Regions from separate parts of the Exiguobacterium sp. s125 genome, predicted to be linked through region 1. Evidence: riboswitches for the same ligand, from Rfam matches in the RefSeq annotation. Region 1 holds a riboswitch; the other holds the start of a gene.
What was found. A riboswitch is a leader RNA that binds a small molecule or an ion and turns the genes downstream of it on or off. The one in region 1 is predicted to bind cyclic di-GMP.

Region 1 (8,349 bases):
GATGAACGTCGGGAAGATTTCCTTGTAGCGCTTCTCATAAAAACAATCGGCGAGATACCGCGTGACGACGAGCTGCTGAATCCCGAGGATGACTTGTGAAAAGATGAAGCAGTAGGAAATCGTTAAGTTGAACGTCGTCCGTTCCTCGAACGAAGCGATTGACAAGTACGTCGTCAACCACTGCGTCAAGGCGATCGTGACGATGACGATCAACCAGGGACCGGATGTGACGAGCCCTGCGAAGGCATACGCCTTCAGACGTGCTGAAAAATAATCTTCCTGGAACAGCTTTTGGAGCTTAAACCCGATGCCCGCCATATGCCAGCCCCCTTTCTTCATAAAGTGCCACGTACTCGGCGATGAACTGGTGTGTCTGATAGTATTTCAAGGCCCGTTTCTTGCCGTTCTCCCCGAGTTTTTTCGCATCCGCGCGATGCGTAGCGAACCACGCGCAGCGCTCGGCGATCCGTCCGGGATTGACCGGCGGGACGACGAACCCGGCTGGTCCGTAAGGGTCGTCTTCGCGTCCGTTAATCAATTCCGAGCAAGCCCCGACATCGGTCACGATCCACGGGACACCAGCTGCCATGCCTTCGAGGACGGCGAGCGGTTGCCCTTCCGAGATGCTCGTCAACAAGCAGACGTCAAACGTCGGCAAGTAGGCTGCGATGTCGACCTTGCCGGCGAGCGTCACATACGGATCAAGTTCGAACTGTTCGATCAACTGTTGGCACTCGGTCGCATATTCCTCGTCCTCGTCGAGCGGTCCCATGATCGTCAGCTCGAACGCGACGTCCATCTCTTGCAGGACCTTCGCCGCATGAATCATCGTCTTGATGTCCTTGATCGGGACGACGCGGACGATGGCACCAATCTTCAGGATTGGTCCCTTCTCGACGACCGGTAAACTCGACAGACGGACGGCATCGATACCGTTCGGGATGATCCGCAGCTTCGCCGCAGGTGCCCCGAGTTCCTGTTGCAGTTCGCCGTTGCGGTCGAACAGCGTGATGACGTCATCGGCTTCCTGATAAGCTTCCGCCGACAAATGGTGGAAGAAGCGAATCCAGTGCGCCCGGTATTCGACTGGAATCCACGTCGCCTGTAACAGTTCCTCTTCCCGCTCCCGCGAGTAGATGCCGTGCTCCGTCAAGATGTACGGCACGCCCTGCCGTTGTTTAATCGCACTCGCGACGAGTCCAGCGTACCCGGTCGACGCCGAGTGAATCAAGTCGACTTGCGGTAACTCCGCCTGCAGTAACTCAAGGACCGGCGTATACATGCTCCGCCACATCCAGAGGTAATCGATGAATGAGCCGGATTGTTTTTCCGTCTCATAACTCGTCTTGACGAGCTCGAAGAAGAGCCGGCTCGCGAAGAAGTGCTCCGACGTCCCAACCGCTTGTTCGAAGATCGGGAAGACCGGGGCTTCGACATGTTGGAACGTCATCCATTGTTGAATCAACCGCCCTTGTTCTACCGACAGGACGTGCTTCGGTTTCGGACGGTCGTATTTGAGATCGAGTGATAAGTTCGTCACACCCGCCACATTGTCCGGTAAGTTGTATTTATAATCCGCTTCCGTCAGTTGCGTCGGTGTGATGGCGATGATTTCAAACTGATGCATCGGCATCTGCTGGATCACCATGTGGACCCAGCTCGCGACACCGCCGCTGACGTAGGGATAGCTGCCTTCGACGACTAAACCAATCTTCATTCTGTCCCCTCCTCGATCGGTAGCGTGACCGTTGCTTTCGTCAACGTGACTTGATACAACGTCTCGCCTGCAAGCGCGCGGACCGTCCCGAAATCGAACGTCCCTGTCTTGAGGTGTTGACCCGGAGCGACACGGACGAGCATGACCGATGGCTTCAACATGTTCGTCCCGTTGATTTCAATCGTCTTGTCCGTATAGGTGACGTTGATGTCCGACTGTTGGTACTGGACGTATTTTTCATACGCTTCGTACTGGGTCAAGCTCTCGAGGTACGGATACATCGTCTTGACGTCGCGGAACATCTCTTCCATCGTCTTCTCCATCTCTGCCCAGCCCTTCCCTTTCGACCGGTCTTCGTCGAGCACGTCATCCGGGTGGATGAAGTGGGTAAACATTCCGAAGTTCGCGACGGCGTCCGCCATGACGAACGTATCGTTTGCCGTTTCGTTGTAGCCGCTCGAAATACGCGGGAAGTTATACAGATTTTGATGGATAGGATCCGGTCCGAACTCCTGGATGTAGCTACCCATCGAGGGATCGCCCGAGTAGAGTGAGGCGACGATCAACTTGTCTTTAAAGACATTGTTGAGTGCTGTCAAACCGGTCTCGTTGATGATGTTCGACGGCGGGACATAACTTTGAATCGACTCGTTCGGGAAGTAATAGTCGTGCGTCCCGATGACTTTCTTTAATGCTTCCTCCATTTGATCACGGTTGTTCCACGGGACATAACCGAGGTTCGGGTCAAGCGTCTCACCGGCGACGACGAGTGGCTGGTGATTAAAGCCGTGCAGTCCGATTTCGCCACCCATCTTCAGCAGACCCCGCCCATAGTTGAGCATCGGGGTGCGGATTTTCTCCGACAAGTCTTCCGTCGTCTCTTCCGTCGTATTCTTATAGCTGCCGATGATGAACCCGGTATAGGTGACATCTTGTTCGTCGGCGATTCGTTTCATGTCACGCCACCAGATTTCTTTAAAGAACTCCTTGATCGTCCGGTTATAAGTCTTCTCGATTGCGGCGTTCGTATTCCCGGGGACCGGTGACGGGAAGTCATCGAGATGCGTCACTTTGATCGCCGCCTGTTGACTGACGAATGACGGGAACAATAACGATAACGTCTGGAGCATTAAACCGCGTGAGTTTTTCTCAGCGAGCGACGTCGTGTTCCAGAACAGGACTGTTCCCTTGCCGTACGCTGATGTCCAAAGAATCGGTTCACCGGACGCCGTGATTTTGACGTTCGCTTGCGGTAGCAGCTCGACGTCGGCGATACTGTGGGCGAACAAGTTTGACGAGTCCGGCAAATCGACGAAACCGGGGAAAATTTCTTCCTTGAAAATCAATCCGTTGATGCCGTCTTTGAAATCACCGAACTGTTTCACCCCGACGAGTTCCGCCCAGTCTTGATTGATGAAGCGTGCTGCGATATAAAGCCGTCCGCCGTCCTTGACGAATTGACGAATCGTTTCGTACGGCCAGTCACGTGAGTGCTCCCCCGCTAAAACAAGCACGGTCCGCTCGGACGGCTCCAATTGCTCGATTTCTTTGATTGAGATATTCGTATACGGGACTTTCGCATACTTCAGTGCATATTTAAAGTTCGTCAAGACACTTTTTGAGAGCTCGCCTTTATCCTGATGGATATAGACTTGTAACGGTTCTCCGTCCATCTGTCCCTCCTTGCCCGACATCGTCTGAAACGTCTTTTGTTGCGTCTCCTCGGTCGGAATCAGGCGATGTCCATAATCAAGACGTAACAACTGGACGACGCCGATCGTGACGAGCAGAATCGCGAAGACGGCGACGACATAGGTCGTGATCGATTTTTTCATAGTTCCACTCCTTCCAGCCGGTCCAAAATGTAGCGTTTGTCGTCCGGAATGTCGTCCGGTGCGACGTGTGTTTTCAGTTGTGTCACGAGCGGTGCCAGCTTCGTCCAGTCGCCTCTCGTGAAGTGATATTCAATCGCCAGCATGTAGCCGTCCGCTTGCTCCGGGTAGTGCATGATCAAGCGTTCATAGTAGCCGAGTCCGTCCGCGACGTCGCCTTTCGCGAGGGCGAGCTTGCCGCACGCCTTCAAGCACGTCGCGTCCGTCGGATACTGAATCCGCATGTCTTGTAAGTACGACCCGAACCGATCAAAGATCCGTTTTTGCATGCTGTCGTCGAGCAGTCCACTTTCGATGAAGGCTTCGAAGGCGTCAATCAAGTGGTAATACGTCGTGACATGACCCGGATTCAGTTGTTCCTCCCGACTTTTAATCGTCGCTTCGTACCGGTCATATAACGTATTGCGGACCGTCGCGGCGTAGTGGACCGTCTCCGAGTCGGCATGGTCGAGCCCGAACTGAAGGTACTTCCCGGAATCGGCAATCGATGTCGTCGTCAAGCGGACAATCGATTGTTTCCGTTCCTTCGCGTCCATCGCCATCGCTTCGCCCATCGGCACCAAATCGATGTTGTCGGCCGCCTGTTGTTGCAGTCCTTCCAGGTTGACGACGTCGAACTCGATGTAGTCATCGTAGTCGAGCAACGTCTTGTCTGACGCGTATCGTCTTGCGATCAGCCAACTGACGAGACCGAACAGTTCACCGAGCAGCGGGACGAAATAACAAATCAGGGCGATCCATTTGACGAGACCGCGCTGTGCCGGATCCATCCGTGCCGTGATCAGTTTCGCGACGAGGAAGACGATGACGGCATGAATCAGAAAAAATAACAGGACGAAGAAAATCATCCAAGATTCCCTCCTTTTCGTGCGAACAACTCTTTAATTCGTTGCTTGAATCCTTCAGCGTTCTCTTGCGGTGTTCCCGGTAAGAGGAAGTGGAGCATTTGATTCGTCTCGTCATAGCCGATGATGTCGATTTCCCGCATCGACTGGCGTAGGATTAATTCCATTTCAATCAACGACAGCCGGACCTGTTCGACCGGCAAGACGACCGTACTGTACGGCTGATCGTACTGTTCAGCTCGGTGTTGTTGGAGTGCGACTTTTTTATTGAATGGCTCGATTTGATAAATCCGTGTCCCTTCAATCAAATCACCACGCGACGCATTCCATTCCATCGTCAACGCTTTTTCGATTCGTGTCCCGGTCCAGTCGAGAATCAACTGCATGATGTTCATCTCGTAACTCGTCAGGCGGTTGAAGTCGATCGCCTGGATGACGACGACCTCCTGAATCTTCCCGTCGTAGCGGATCGGTGCAATCAGTAACGGGACGTCCGCCTCGTCCATCGTCCGGATCGAAATCGCATTCGTCTTGAACATCCGTTGATAGATGCCGGTCGACGGATCGATGAATAGTGTTTGCGGTAAGACCTCTTTCTCACCGAACCGGACGTGGAGTCGTAACGTCCGTTTTGACGCATCGACGTGATAGATGGCAAGATTCTCTGCCTTGAACGAACGTTTCAAGACATCGACGAGGCGATCGCGGACGATGTCGGCCGCCGTTTGGTCGAGCTCGAGTCCGACTTGGTAGATTTTCGTTAATGTATGATCCGAGTCGAGGACCTTCTTTTGCATCGTCGACTGTGACAGTCGGAGCTTTTCGACCGTCTCGAGCAAGTGGTTGTTTTCTTCGACGACTTCTTCGTGGCGGAGCCGTAAAGATAAGTAACGTTCCTGGAACGAGGTACTGAAAATCCCGCAGACCATCGCGACGAGGAAGTGGAAGATGATCCAGCTCAGTTCCGTCCGGTCGTATAAAAATAAGAGAATGTCCGATCCTTCGACCGACAGGAAAAACAGGTGGTACAGCATCGTCATCGTGAAACTGACGAACGCTCCGAGCAGACCATAGCGGAGGGCGAACAATAAAATATAAAAGATTAACGGATCAATTGCCCAATTCGAGACCGAAAGGCTAAACATATAGTCAAGAATACCGATAAGTAAAATACTAGCTAGCATTTCTATCCATTTGACTGTATTTCTATGCTGTGTGTAAATCATGGCACACTCTCCTTAAAATAGTTATTTACATTTTTGTTAGCAGTGGTAAGATTTAGTCAAACAGGCAATTACAACTAAATATCGAGAAGGGCAAACTTACTGAAAAGTAAGGGCGCAAAGACATGGGTCGTCGATCTTCGGATACCGATCGCCAGTCTGCAATGCCGCAGCCGCTCTCTGATAAAAAATCAGGAGGCTACTAACCATGGGTATTATCTCACTCAAACGCGTGACGTCTTTTTTGTGCATTCTTTTTTTAGGAGTGTTACTAATGACACCAATCACGGGCAAAGCTCAATCAACGAATCCACTCGATTCCGTCAGCTCGTATAAGGTCTACTACGATGCACCGACGAAATCAAAAATCAAGAAGATGCAAAAGTACGATGTCATGATCATCGAACCGGTCTTTTACTCAGCGAAACAAATCGCAGAAATTCAAAAGTACGGCACGAAAGTCTATGGCTACATCAACACGATGGAAGCCGACAACTGGAACACAGACTTGATGGCACAATTAAAGGAATCAGATTTCTTCCACCGTGATGGACAACGTGTCCACTACGCGGAATGGGATTCATACTTAATGGACATCAACTCGAAGCATTACCAAGCGGTCCTCATGCAAGAAGTCGAAAAGCAAGTCGTCAATAAAGGACTCGACGGTGTCTTCTTGGATACAGTCGGCGACATCGACAACGAACATGCCGACCAACCAAAGATCCTTGAGCAGCAGCAAGTCGCGATGACGAACTTCTTGAAGAGCGTCAAGACAAAACATGCGGACCTCTCATTGATTCAAAACTGGGGCTTCGGGACATTAAAATACCATACGTATCCGTACATCGATGCCATCATGTGGGAAAGCTTCAACTACTCGACGGTCGCAAAAGACCAATGGTCAAAAGACCGGATGGCAGATCTTCAGGAGTTGAACGAAGAAGAAGACATCAAGACATTAACGATTTCTTCTAAGCAAGGTGCGAAAAGTGCGAAGTACGCGAAAAAGAATGGGTTCATTCACTTAAAATCAAACAAGACACTCAATTACAATAAATTCTAATCCACTTGAATATAATCTCATAACCGATTACTCAATTCCAATTCTGAGTGCTCCTGCATGACACAATTATACAGGATGCACAAAACAAAACCGGTCACTTTTCAGAGGCAGGTCAACGAATTGAAACATCGAACACAAAAAGAGGTCCAGGCGATGGTTATCGCTTGGACCTCTTTTCATGCTTGCAACACTCACTTTTGTTTTCTTTAGTCCCGACTATACAAATCGCGTGTATAGACTTTATCTTCGACATCATTCAACTCAGGATGCATCCGATTTGAAAGAATCACATCCGACTCTTGTTTAAACGCTTCAAGATCACGGATGACGCGTGAGTTATAAAACGTATCTTCTGTTAAGACGGGTTCGAAGACCGTTACTTCAATCCCCTTCGCCTTGATTCGTTTCATAATCCCTTGAATTGATGAGGCGCGGAAGTTATCGGAGTCTGTCTTCATCGTCAGGCGATAGACGCCGACGACTTTCGGATTCTGCTTGATGATCGTATCGGCAATGTAGTCTTTTCGTGTCCGGTTTGCTTCAACGATCGCCCCAATGATATTGTTCGGGACTTCATCGTAGTTTGCAAGAAGCTGCTTCGTATCTTTTGGTAAGCAGTAACCACCATAGCCGAATGATGGATTATTGTAATGATTGCCGATTCGACTATCGAGTCCGACACCTTCGATGATTTGTTTTGTATCTAAGCTACGTACTTCAGCATATGTATCCAGTTCATTAAAGAAGGCAACCCGCATCGCGAGATACGTATTCGAGAACAATTTAATCGCTTCCGCTTCCGTCGAATCTGTCAAAAGAATCGGCACATCCTTTTTAATCGCCCCTGCAAGCAAAAGATCCGCGAACTGTTGAGCACGTTCTGACTGTTCACCGACGACAATACGTGACGGATAAAGATTGTCATGCAGTGCCTGCCCTTCACGCAAGAACTCTGGGGAAAAGACGATGTTCGGTGTATCAAACTTCTCTTTTAGCTCTTGTGTATAGCCAACCGGTACAGTCGATTTAATGACCATCGTCGCATCTGGATTGATCGCAAGAACTGTCGCAATGACGCTCTCGACCGTCCGAGTATTAAAGTAGTTCCGTGTTGGGTCATAATCCGTTGGAGTAGCGATGATGACGAATTCCGCATCCTTGTAAGCTTCAAAATTATCTGTCGTCGCATGTAGATTCAATTCTTTATTTTGCAAGAAATTCTCGATTTCCGCATCCACGATTGGGGACTTTCGATCATTGACAAGCTCGACACGTTCTTTAATGATATCAATTGATGTGACTTCATTATGCTGAGCGAGTAAGACCGCCATCGAAAGGCCGACGTATCCTGTTCCTGCTACTGTGATTTTTATTGACACTTCTAAACCTCATTCCTCTAAATAATTAGACCAGTATTTACCATGATAAAATAGATCTTTATTTTTAATTAATTTTTCTTCAGACCAATTCCACCATTTTAAATTTTCCAATATAGTAATTTTTTCTTGAGAAAAACGATATTTTATTAATTTAGCCGGGACACCCGCTACTATAGAATATGGTTCTACATTTTTTGTAACTACAGCTCCTGCAGCAATTATAGCTC
Region 2 (8,349 bases), on a different contig from region 1:
CGGTGTTTCGTATGGAGCATACAGTGTCCGGCCAATCGTGTCCGCGAGTAACATGAACGTCGCACCGAAGACGGCGGTCATCGGGAGGATGAAGCGGTAATCGGTGCCGACGATTGCGCGGACGATGTGCGGAATCATCAAGCCGATGAATGCCATGTTACCGACTAAAGCAACGGCGGCCCCGGCGAGCAGGATGACGACGACGTAGAGTACACCTTTAATCCGGGTGATGTTTTGCCCGAGCCCGAGTGCGACTTCTTCTGATAAGCTTAAAATCGTTAATTGACGTGAGAAGATCATCGCAATCGCGATGCCGATTAAAATGACGGGGGTGATGATTTGCAGTTGCCCCCAGGTCGTTCCAATCAGCCCGCCGGATGTCCATTGCGAGACGTCTTGAGCGATTTTGAAGTAAATGCCGATCCCTTCTGCGATTGCGTATAAAAAAGCAGAAATCGCGGCCCCGGCGAGGACGATTCGAAGTGGTGAAAACCCGCCACGTTTTGAGGCACCGATCCCGAAGACAAGTAAGGCACCGGCTGCTGCTCCAAGGAAACACGCGAGCATGATGCCGTAGTAATTGATACCGGGAATGAAGACGAGCGCAAGAGCAAGGGCCGCGTTCGCGCCTGCCGTCAGCCCAAGCAGTCCGGGATCGGCAAGGGGATTACGTGTCATCGCCTGCATGATCGCACCGGAGACACCGAGTGCAGCCCCGACCAGCATCGCAGCGACTTCGCGCGGTAACCGGATTTCCTGAATGATTTTTGCTTTACCGTTCAAGGGACCGAACGTCAAAGCGTTCCAGACCTCACGTATCGTCGTGTCGGCGGCACCGAACGTCATCGAGATCCAGAACATGACGACGAACAGGAGTAAACCGAACGTGATTTTCAGTCCGAACGGGAATCGACCGGATGACATAGTTATCGTCTCACTTTCATTAGATAGTCAAAAAGGAGGGACCGAAAAATCGGTTCCCTCCTTATTTTTGTTACGCGCCAAGGAAACTTTTCTTGAAGAACTCGAGCTGACGTTCGAGCGTCAATGGATCATTGAAGTAAAATTCTTTCGAATCGACTTCGAAGACGTGGTTGTTTTTAACAGCAGGAATATTTTTGTATGTGTCTGTTTCTGTAAACGAGTTATCTGCTTCTGCCGTCTTACTGAAGATGAGGTAATCCCCTGCATATTCAGGTAAGACTTCCGGTGATAGCGCGTAATAGCCGTCTTTTAAAGCCATTTCCGTAACTTTTTCCGGCATCTTCAATTTCATTTCCTGGTAGAGGATTTCTGTACCGCGTCCCCAGTTGTCGCCGAAGACGTAAAGCTGTTTATCGAAGCTTTCGATGACAGAGACCGTCGCATCGTCACCGATTTTGGCTTTAATCTCTGTTCCGGCGTCCGCTGCGCGTGTTTGGAAGTCTTTGACCCAATCGCGTGCTTCTTGTTCTTTATTGAGCAATTTACCGATTTCGATATGTTGTGTCAAATAGTCGACTTTGCCGTACGTGTACGTGACGGTTGGAGCGATTTCTTTAAATTTATCGATGTTTTTCGTTGTATTGTAGCCGATGATGAGATCGGGTTCGAGTTCGATGACTTTTTCGACGTTTTCTTCTGATACTTCCTGGACGTCTTTCAAATCAAACTTCGGATTCGATTTTGACCACGAATCGACACCGACGAGTGGGACGTCGAGTGCCATGACGTTTCCGGCGAAACCGGCAAGGACGACGACGCGTTTCGGATCAGCCGGGACTTCGACGTCACCTTCTTCCGATTTATAGGTGATCGTTTCTTTTTTCGTAACGGAAGACGTATCTTCTGTTTTATCTGTATTGCCGCAGGCGGCGATGACGAGCGTTAAGAGTAATAAAATCGGTAAGAGTACTAGTTTCTTCATGTGGTTAATCTCCCTTGATTAAGTTGTAGGTGACACACATCGGCTTATTCGTCCGTGGATCACGACCGATTTCGGCATCGATGTGGAATACTTCTTTTAAGACGTCATGCGAAATGACTTCCTCGCACGTTCCGGCTTTGACGACTTCGCCTTCTTTCATCGCGATGATGTAGTCGGCAAAACGGGCGGCCTGATTTAAATCATGTAACACCATGACGATCGTCCGGCCTTCCGTCCGGTTGAGATGCTCGAGCAGCTCGAGGACTTCGAGCTGGTGGGCGAGATCAAGGTAAGTCGTCGGCTCATCGAGGAAGATGATATCCGTTTCCTGCGCCAGCGCCATCGCAATCCAGACGCGTTGCCGTTGACCACCGGACAAGGCGTCGACCGGACGGTGTTTGAATGCCGTCGTATCCGTTGCCTCTAACGCCCAGTCAATGATCTCGTAATCATGTTTCGTTAAGCGACCAAATCCTTTTTGATAAGGAAAACGACCGTATGAGACGAGCTCTGCGACCGTTAGACCGCTTGCACTTTCCGGTGTCTGAGGCAGGATCGCCATTTTCCGGGCAAGCAGCTTTGTACTTTCCTTCGCAATATCGAGACCGTCAAGCAGGGCACGACCAGACTGATGGGGGATGATTCGGGTCATCGCTTTCAATAAGGTCGATTTACCGCAACCATTCGCACCGATGATTGTCGTGATTTGCCGATCCGGAATCTGAACCGTCAAGTCTTTGACGATGGTACGATCTCCGTATCCGATACTGATTTCTTCTGTTGCTAGACGTACCATACGCAGAGGCTCCTTCTCGTTTAAAGTTGTTTTCATTGATAATGATTATCACTATCGTCTCCCTAACCATACCAGTCTCATAAAAACGCTGTCAACATTTTTTCTTGTCTTCAAGAGATGTTCACGTTATCATTGGAAATGAGAATGATAATCAGTCGTAGTCGAGAGCGAGGAGTGAGTGAGATGGAACAGCAGGAATTGTTTGACGTAACGGTAATTGGTGGAGGCCCGGCCGGGTTATACTCGACTTTCTATAGCGGATTACGCGGGATGAAGACGAAAATCATTGAATACCAGGCAGAGCTTGGTGGCAAGATTCATGTGTATCCGGAGAAGATGATTTGGGATGTCGGGGGACAGCCACCCATTACCGGAGCGAAGCTGATCGAGCAACTCGTCGAACAAGGCTTAACGTTTAATCCGTCCGTGCACCTGAATGAAAAAATCATTTCGATCGCAAAAGACGTATTCGGAAACTTCGTCCTCGAAGCGGAGTCGGGAGAAATTCATTATTCGAAGACAGTCATCGTCGCTGTCGGCGGCGGGATACTCAATCCCCAAAAACTGAAGATTGAAGGGGCCGAACGGTACGAAGTGTCGAACTTGAACTATACCGTCAAATCGATTGAGCGGTTTAAAGATAAGACGGTCCTGATTTCAGGTGGCGGTAACTCAGCGATCGACTGGGCGAACGAGCTCGAACCGATTGCGAAAAAAGTTTACGTCACATACCGGAAAGACTGTTTCACAGGTCACGAGGCACAAGTCGACCAACTCGTCCGAAGCTCAGCCGTCTGTCTCCTCAACACGACGATTCATAAGTTGATCGCAAGCGACGATCACCACCGGATTGCGTCCGTCGAATTGATTGATTGTGCGACGGACGTGACAAACATCGTTGACGTCGATGAAGTCATCATCAACCATGGCTACGAACGGGAAGCAGAGTTGCTCGCGAACTCGGAACTCGACATCAAACAAGTCGACGACTTTTATATCGCCGGTAACGCGTCGAGCGAATCAAGTGTACCGGGATTGTATGCAGCAGGAGATATTTTGACGCATGACGGCAAGGTGAACTTGATTTCGGGTACATTCCAGGACGCGGCAAACGCCGTCAACCGGGCGAAGCAGTTCATTGAACCGGATGCTGCCAAAGTCGCGATGGTCTCATCCCACAATGAAGTTTTCAAAAAACGGAACCGTGAATTGATTCAAGAAATGGTCAACGAAAAGTAAAAAACACCTGTCTTAAAGATCGCCCCTCGTCACATGGACGTCGGTCGTCTTTAGAGCAGGTGTTTTTTTGTTTAAGGATTAATCTTCATCTTCATGCTCGTCGTCCGAGTCATCATCTGAATCATCATCTTCGTCCTGACCTTGATCATCGTCTTGCTCGTCTTCTTCAACGTGACGGTGCTCTGATTTCGTTTCTTCGTGATCGAAGTACTCGAGTTCAATCTCCAACTCGTAAGAACCAGAGAGAGCGAATAAGCTGACGAGTTGTGCCCGTAATTCCTCTTCCGTCATCTTCGGATGTGACTCGATGAACTGAATCAATTGGCGGACACGGGTTTCATCGACCGTTGCGTCATTCGTTTTGACACGCAGCTGACTCTTCTTCTTTTTAAACTGGTATTTAATCTGACTTTGCGTCGTCTCTGTCGCGAGAGCAATCTTCATTTTTTTCAGCATATCTTCATAGCGGTGACCGGCCTTGTTGCGTTCTTTGCCATCGAGAATTCCATCACCATCAGAATCCCGTTTATATGGTTTTGTCCCAAGCTCGAGTTCGATGGCGTTAGTTAAGCCATCACGGTCCGTATCTTCATGTGCGTCGCTGATCTTATCGCGGTCGCTGTCTTTCTTCCGTGGATTGAGTTTGAGCTTATATTCGGTGTAGTTGCTTAAGCCGTCATGATCCGTATCTTGCTGCGCAAGTTTTTTCCCTTTAAGCTTGTACTTCTTTTCCCAGCTGTCATGGATTCCGTTCTTGTTGCGGTCATGCTTCGATGTTTTACTCTTGGCATCGATTGAGCCGAGCGGCGTCAGCATCAAAGCACAAGCGAGGCCGGCAGTAACGACATAATTGATTTTTTTCATGTGAACGTAGTCTCCTTTTGTGAACTTCGGTAACTGGCAAGCATAGCTTGAAGCGGTAGCCCCTATAGTTTTGCGTCACCACATTTCTGTGGGTTTGCCCGTTCGATTCCGGTGAAGAACCGTACATTCAGTATACGTGATTCGTTTCTATGGAGAGGGGAGGGTTTTCGATAATGGGTCAGTAAAATATATGTTCCATTCGCGGGGGTAACATTCGAAAGAGCGGTTTTTCGAAACGAGTTTTTTTCCCGTGCTTTCCTCGGGCGAGGCGTAAGCCGTTGCTTCTTGATTCTAGCGAACAAGAAGCAGGGTCTTACTTGCCTCTGACAGCGCAAGTGGTCTTGCGCTTTTTCCCGTAGGAGTCACAAGAAGTAACTCTTTTTTGTCACTTCGATTATTTCGAAACGGGAACAAGCTGACGATAGCGCGTCTAAAAAACTGTTCGCCTGATTTTCCATAAGGATACAGTGAGCAAGAGACAAAAAAATCCGCCCTTTCACGAACTGAATCGGTCAAGAAGCGGACAGGTTACTTATTCTTTATCATTTTTTTTGTTTTGTTCCTTCTCAATCATCTTCTTCGCAGCCATCCGGAAGCGGAAAATCAGATAGAGACGGTAAAAGTCGATTGCTGCGAACAGCGTCAACAGAATCGTCCAAAAGTTAAAGACGGTTCCTGCCTCGATCGAGTTGCTGTACGCGAGGTACATGAACAGAATACCGAACAGGGCATAAAATAATGCCATGAAGTTTGAGCCTTGGCGCATGAAAACACTACCTTTCGTAAGTTAAGTCGTGGCGTAAAGTGCGAGCACGACGATTCCGTTGTTGAAGACATGAATCGCAATCGGTGCTAAGATGCGGCGCGTTTTGACGAAGACGAGTGAGAAGACGAAACTCATCGCGACGTAAATCAAAAACTTGTTGTCTCCATGAATGAAACCGAAGATGAGCCCACTGAGGATGAAACTGAAGATGAAGTTCAGTTTCGTCGACAAGTTCCCGAACATGATGTGGCGGAATAAAAATTCTTCCATGATCGGTCCGAGTAAGACGACCATCACCTGTAAAATCGGAATGACTTGGATTGCTTTCATGATGTCATCCGTATTTTGTGATTTTGCGACGTTCTCAATCCCGCCAGACATCCAGGCATCAAGCAGATTGACGCTAATCAGTAAGGCGTACAGCAACACGATGCCGATCCCAATCCACTTTAACGTGTCGATCGGATCCGTCTGGTTGCCTTCTGCTTTCCACTTCTGCCAGTCAGGACGAAGACAGAAGAACGAGACGACGACGGCGACGGTAAAACCGATCGCAAGCCACCAGCCGAGGACACCCGGAATTTGGCTTTTTGAGAGAAAGCTCGGGAATGTTGCCGGTACGAGCTGGACGATCAAATAAATCACAATCGGAATGACGTGACGGATTTGCCACTTATCAGCCATGTTGAATGGCAGATTGACGGAATTTTTCATCGGTCGGGACACAACTCCTTTGTATTGAAGGTACTGTCCCGATTGTAACAAACAAACCGACCGGGCGCACGAATGGTGATGGTTCAAAGATGGCGATTTCGGGAAAACGGATAAGGGTTCAGGGTTGAATTTCGATTGAAAACCGTTTAAGATAAAAATATGTTAGCACTCCATTTAAGTGAGTGCTAAAAAACAGTCATTTTCAAGGAGGATGTTTCGCATGTTAAAACCACTTGGTGATCGCATCGTGATCGAAGTCGTTAAAAAAGAAGAAACAACACTCGGAGGAATCGTTCTTCCTGGGTCAGCGAAAGAAAAGCCACAAGAGGGTAAAGTCATCGCTGTCGGTACAGGCCGTGTGACAGAGCAGGGTGTACGTGTACCACTTGAAGTGAACGTCGGCGACCATGTCATCTACGCGCAGTATGCCGGGTCAGAAGTCAAAGTCGATGGCAATGAATACTTAATCTTACGCGAAAGCGATATTTTAGCAGTAGCACAATAATAAAAGGGGGATTTCAGTCATGGCAAAAGATATCTTATTCAGTGAAGAAGCACGCCGCGCGATGCTCCGCGGTGTCGACGCATTAGCAGACGCAGTCAAAGTGACGATCGGACCAAAAGGACGCAACGTCGTTCTCGAACGTAAATTCGGTTCACCACTCATCACGAACGATGGTGTGACAATCGCAAAAGAAATCGAACTTGAAGACCACTTTGAAAACATGGGTGCGAAGCTCGTCGCGGAAGTCGCGTCGAAAACGAACGAAATCGCAGGGGATGGTACGACAACAGCGACAGTCCTCGCACAAGCGATGATCCGTGAAGGACTCAAAAACGTCACAGCGGGCGCGAACCCGATGGTCATCCGTAAAGGAATCGAAAAAGCGGTCCGCCGTGCCGTCGAAGAGCTCCACGCCATTGCAAAACCGATTGAAGGCAAAGAAGCGATCGCACAAGTTGCGGCAATTTCTGCTGCTGACGAAGAAGTCGGTCAATTGATCGCAGAAGCAATGGAACGTGTCGGTCAGGACGGTGTCATCACGATCGAAGAATCACGTGGCTTCACGACAGAACTCGACGTTGTTGAAGGGATGCAGTTCGACCGTGGTTACGCGTCACCATACATGATCACGGATTCAGACAAGATGGAAGCGGTGCTTGAGAACCCGTACATCTTAGTCACAGATAAAAAAATCTCGAACATCCAGGAAATCTTGCCGGTCCTTGAGCAAGTCGTCCAACAAAATAAACCGCTCTTAATCATCGCGGAAGACGTCGAAGGCGAAGCACTCGCGACACTCGTCGTCAACAAACTCCGTGGTACGTTCAACGCGGTTGCGGTGAAAGCACCGGGCTTCGGTGACCGCCGTAAAGCAATGCTCGAAGACATCTCGATCGTCACAGGCGCCGAGTTGATCACAGAAGAGCTCGGTCTTGATTTGAAAGAAACACAAATCATGCAACTCGGTCGTGCGTCGAAAGTCGTCGTCTCAAAAGACAACACGACGATCGTCGAAGGACACGGACACAGTGATTCAATCGAAGCACGTGTCGGCGCCATCCGTGCGCAAATCGAAGAAACATCAAGCGACTTCGACCGTGAAAAACTGCAAGAGCGTCTTGCGAAACTTGCGGGCGGCGTAGCGGTCGTCAAAGTCGGGGCAGCAACGGAAACAGAACTGAAAGAACGCAAGCTCCGGATTGAAGATGCACTCAACGCGACACGTGCAGCCGTCGAAGAAGGAATCGTTGCCGGTGGGGGAACAGCCTTTATCCACGTCACGAAAGCCGTCGAATCGATTCTTGCTGTCTCAACAGGCGACGAAGCGACAGGCGTCAACATCGTTCTCCGTGCGCTCGAAGCACCACTCCGTCAAATCGCGGAAAACGCCGGTCAAGAAGGTTCAGTCATCGTCGAGCGTCTCAAACATGAAGCGCAAGGAATGGGCTACAACGCCGCGACAGACGAGTACGTCGACATGATTGAAGCGGGAATCGTCGACCCGGCGAAAGTGACGCGTTCAGCACTTCAAAACGCAGCGTCTGTTTCAGCGATGTTCT

Region 2: linked by a shared signal. The riboswitch ahead of KNQ05_RS13665 (hypothetical protein) and the one ahead of KNQ05_RS00140 (glycoside hydrolase family 191 protein) in region 1 are both predicted to bind cyclic di-GMP.

What each region holds. Positions count from the first base shown of each region.
Region 1 covers NZ_JACSMI010000001.1:25,168-33,516, reverse strand. The annotation lists gene pelG (exopolysaccharide Pel transporter PelG) at 1-318, opposite strand, end outside; gene pelF (GT4 family glycosyltransferase PelF) at 299-1,717, opposite strand; gene KNQ05_RS00155 (DUF2194 domain-containing protein) at 1,714-3,552, opposite strand; gene KNQ05_RS00150 (hypothetical protein) at 3,549-4,457, opposite strand; gene KNQ05_RS00145 (hypothetical protein) at 4,454-5,680, opposite strand; cyclic di-GMP riboswitch class I at 5,760-5,844, shown strand; gene KNQ05_RS00140 (glycoside hydrolase family 191 protein) at 5,952-6,743, shown strand; gene KNQ05_RS00135 (nucleotide sugar dehydrogenase) at 6,950-8,116, opposite strand; gene KNQ05_RS00130 (CatB-related O-acetyltransferase) at 8,132-8,349, opposite strand, start outside.
Region 2 covers NZ_JACSMI010000007.1:15,888-24,236, forward strand. The annotation lists gene KNQ05_RS13645 (FecCD family ABC transporter permease) at 1-924, opposite strand, end outside; gene KNQ05_RS13650 (iron-hydroxamate ABC transporter substrate-binding protein) at 995-1,906, opposite strand; gene KNQ05_RS13655 (ABC transporter ATP-binding protein) at 1,911-2,702, opposite strand; gene KNQ05_RS13660 (NAD(P)/FAD-dependent oxidoreductase) at 2,886-3,941, shown strand; gene KNQ05_RS13665 (hypothetical protein) at 4,020-4,805, opposite strand; cyclic di-GMP riboswitch class I at 4,831-4,914, opposite strand; gene KNQ05_RS13670 (DUF4305 domain-containing protein) at 5,338-5,571, opposite strand; gene KNQ05_RS13675 (CPBP family intramembrane glutamic endopeptidase) at 5,593-6,285, opposite strand; gene groES (co-chaperone GroES) at 6,506-6,790, shown strand; gene groL (chaperonin GroEL) at 6,810-8,349, shown strand, end outside.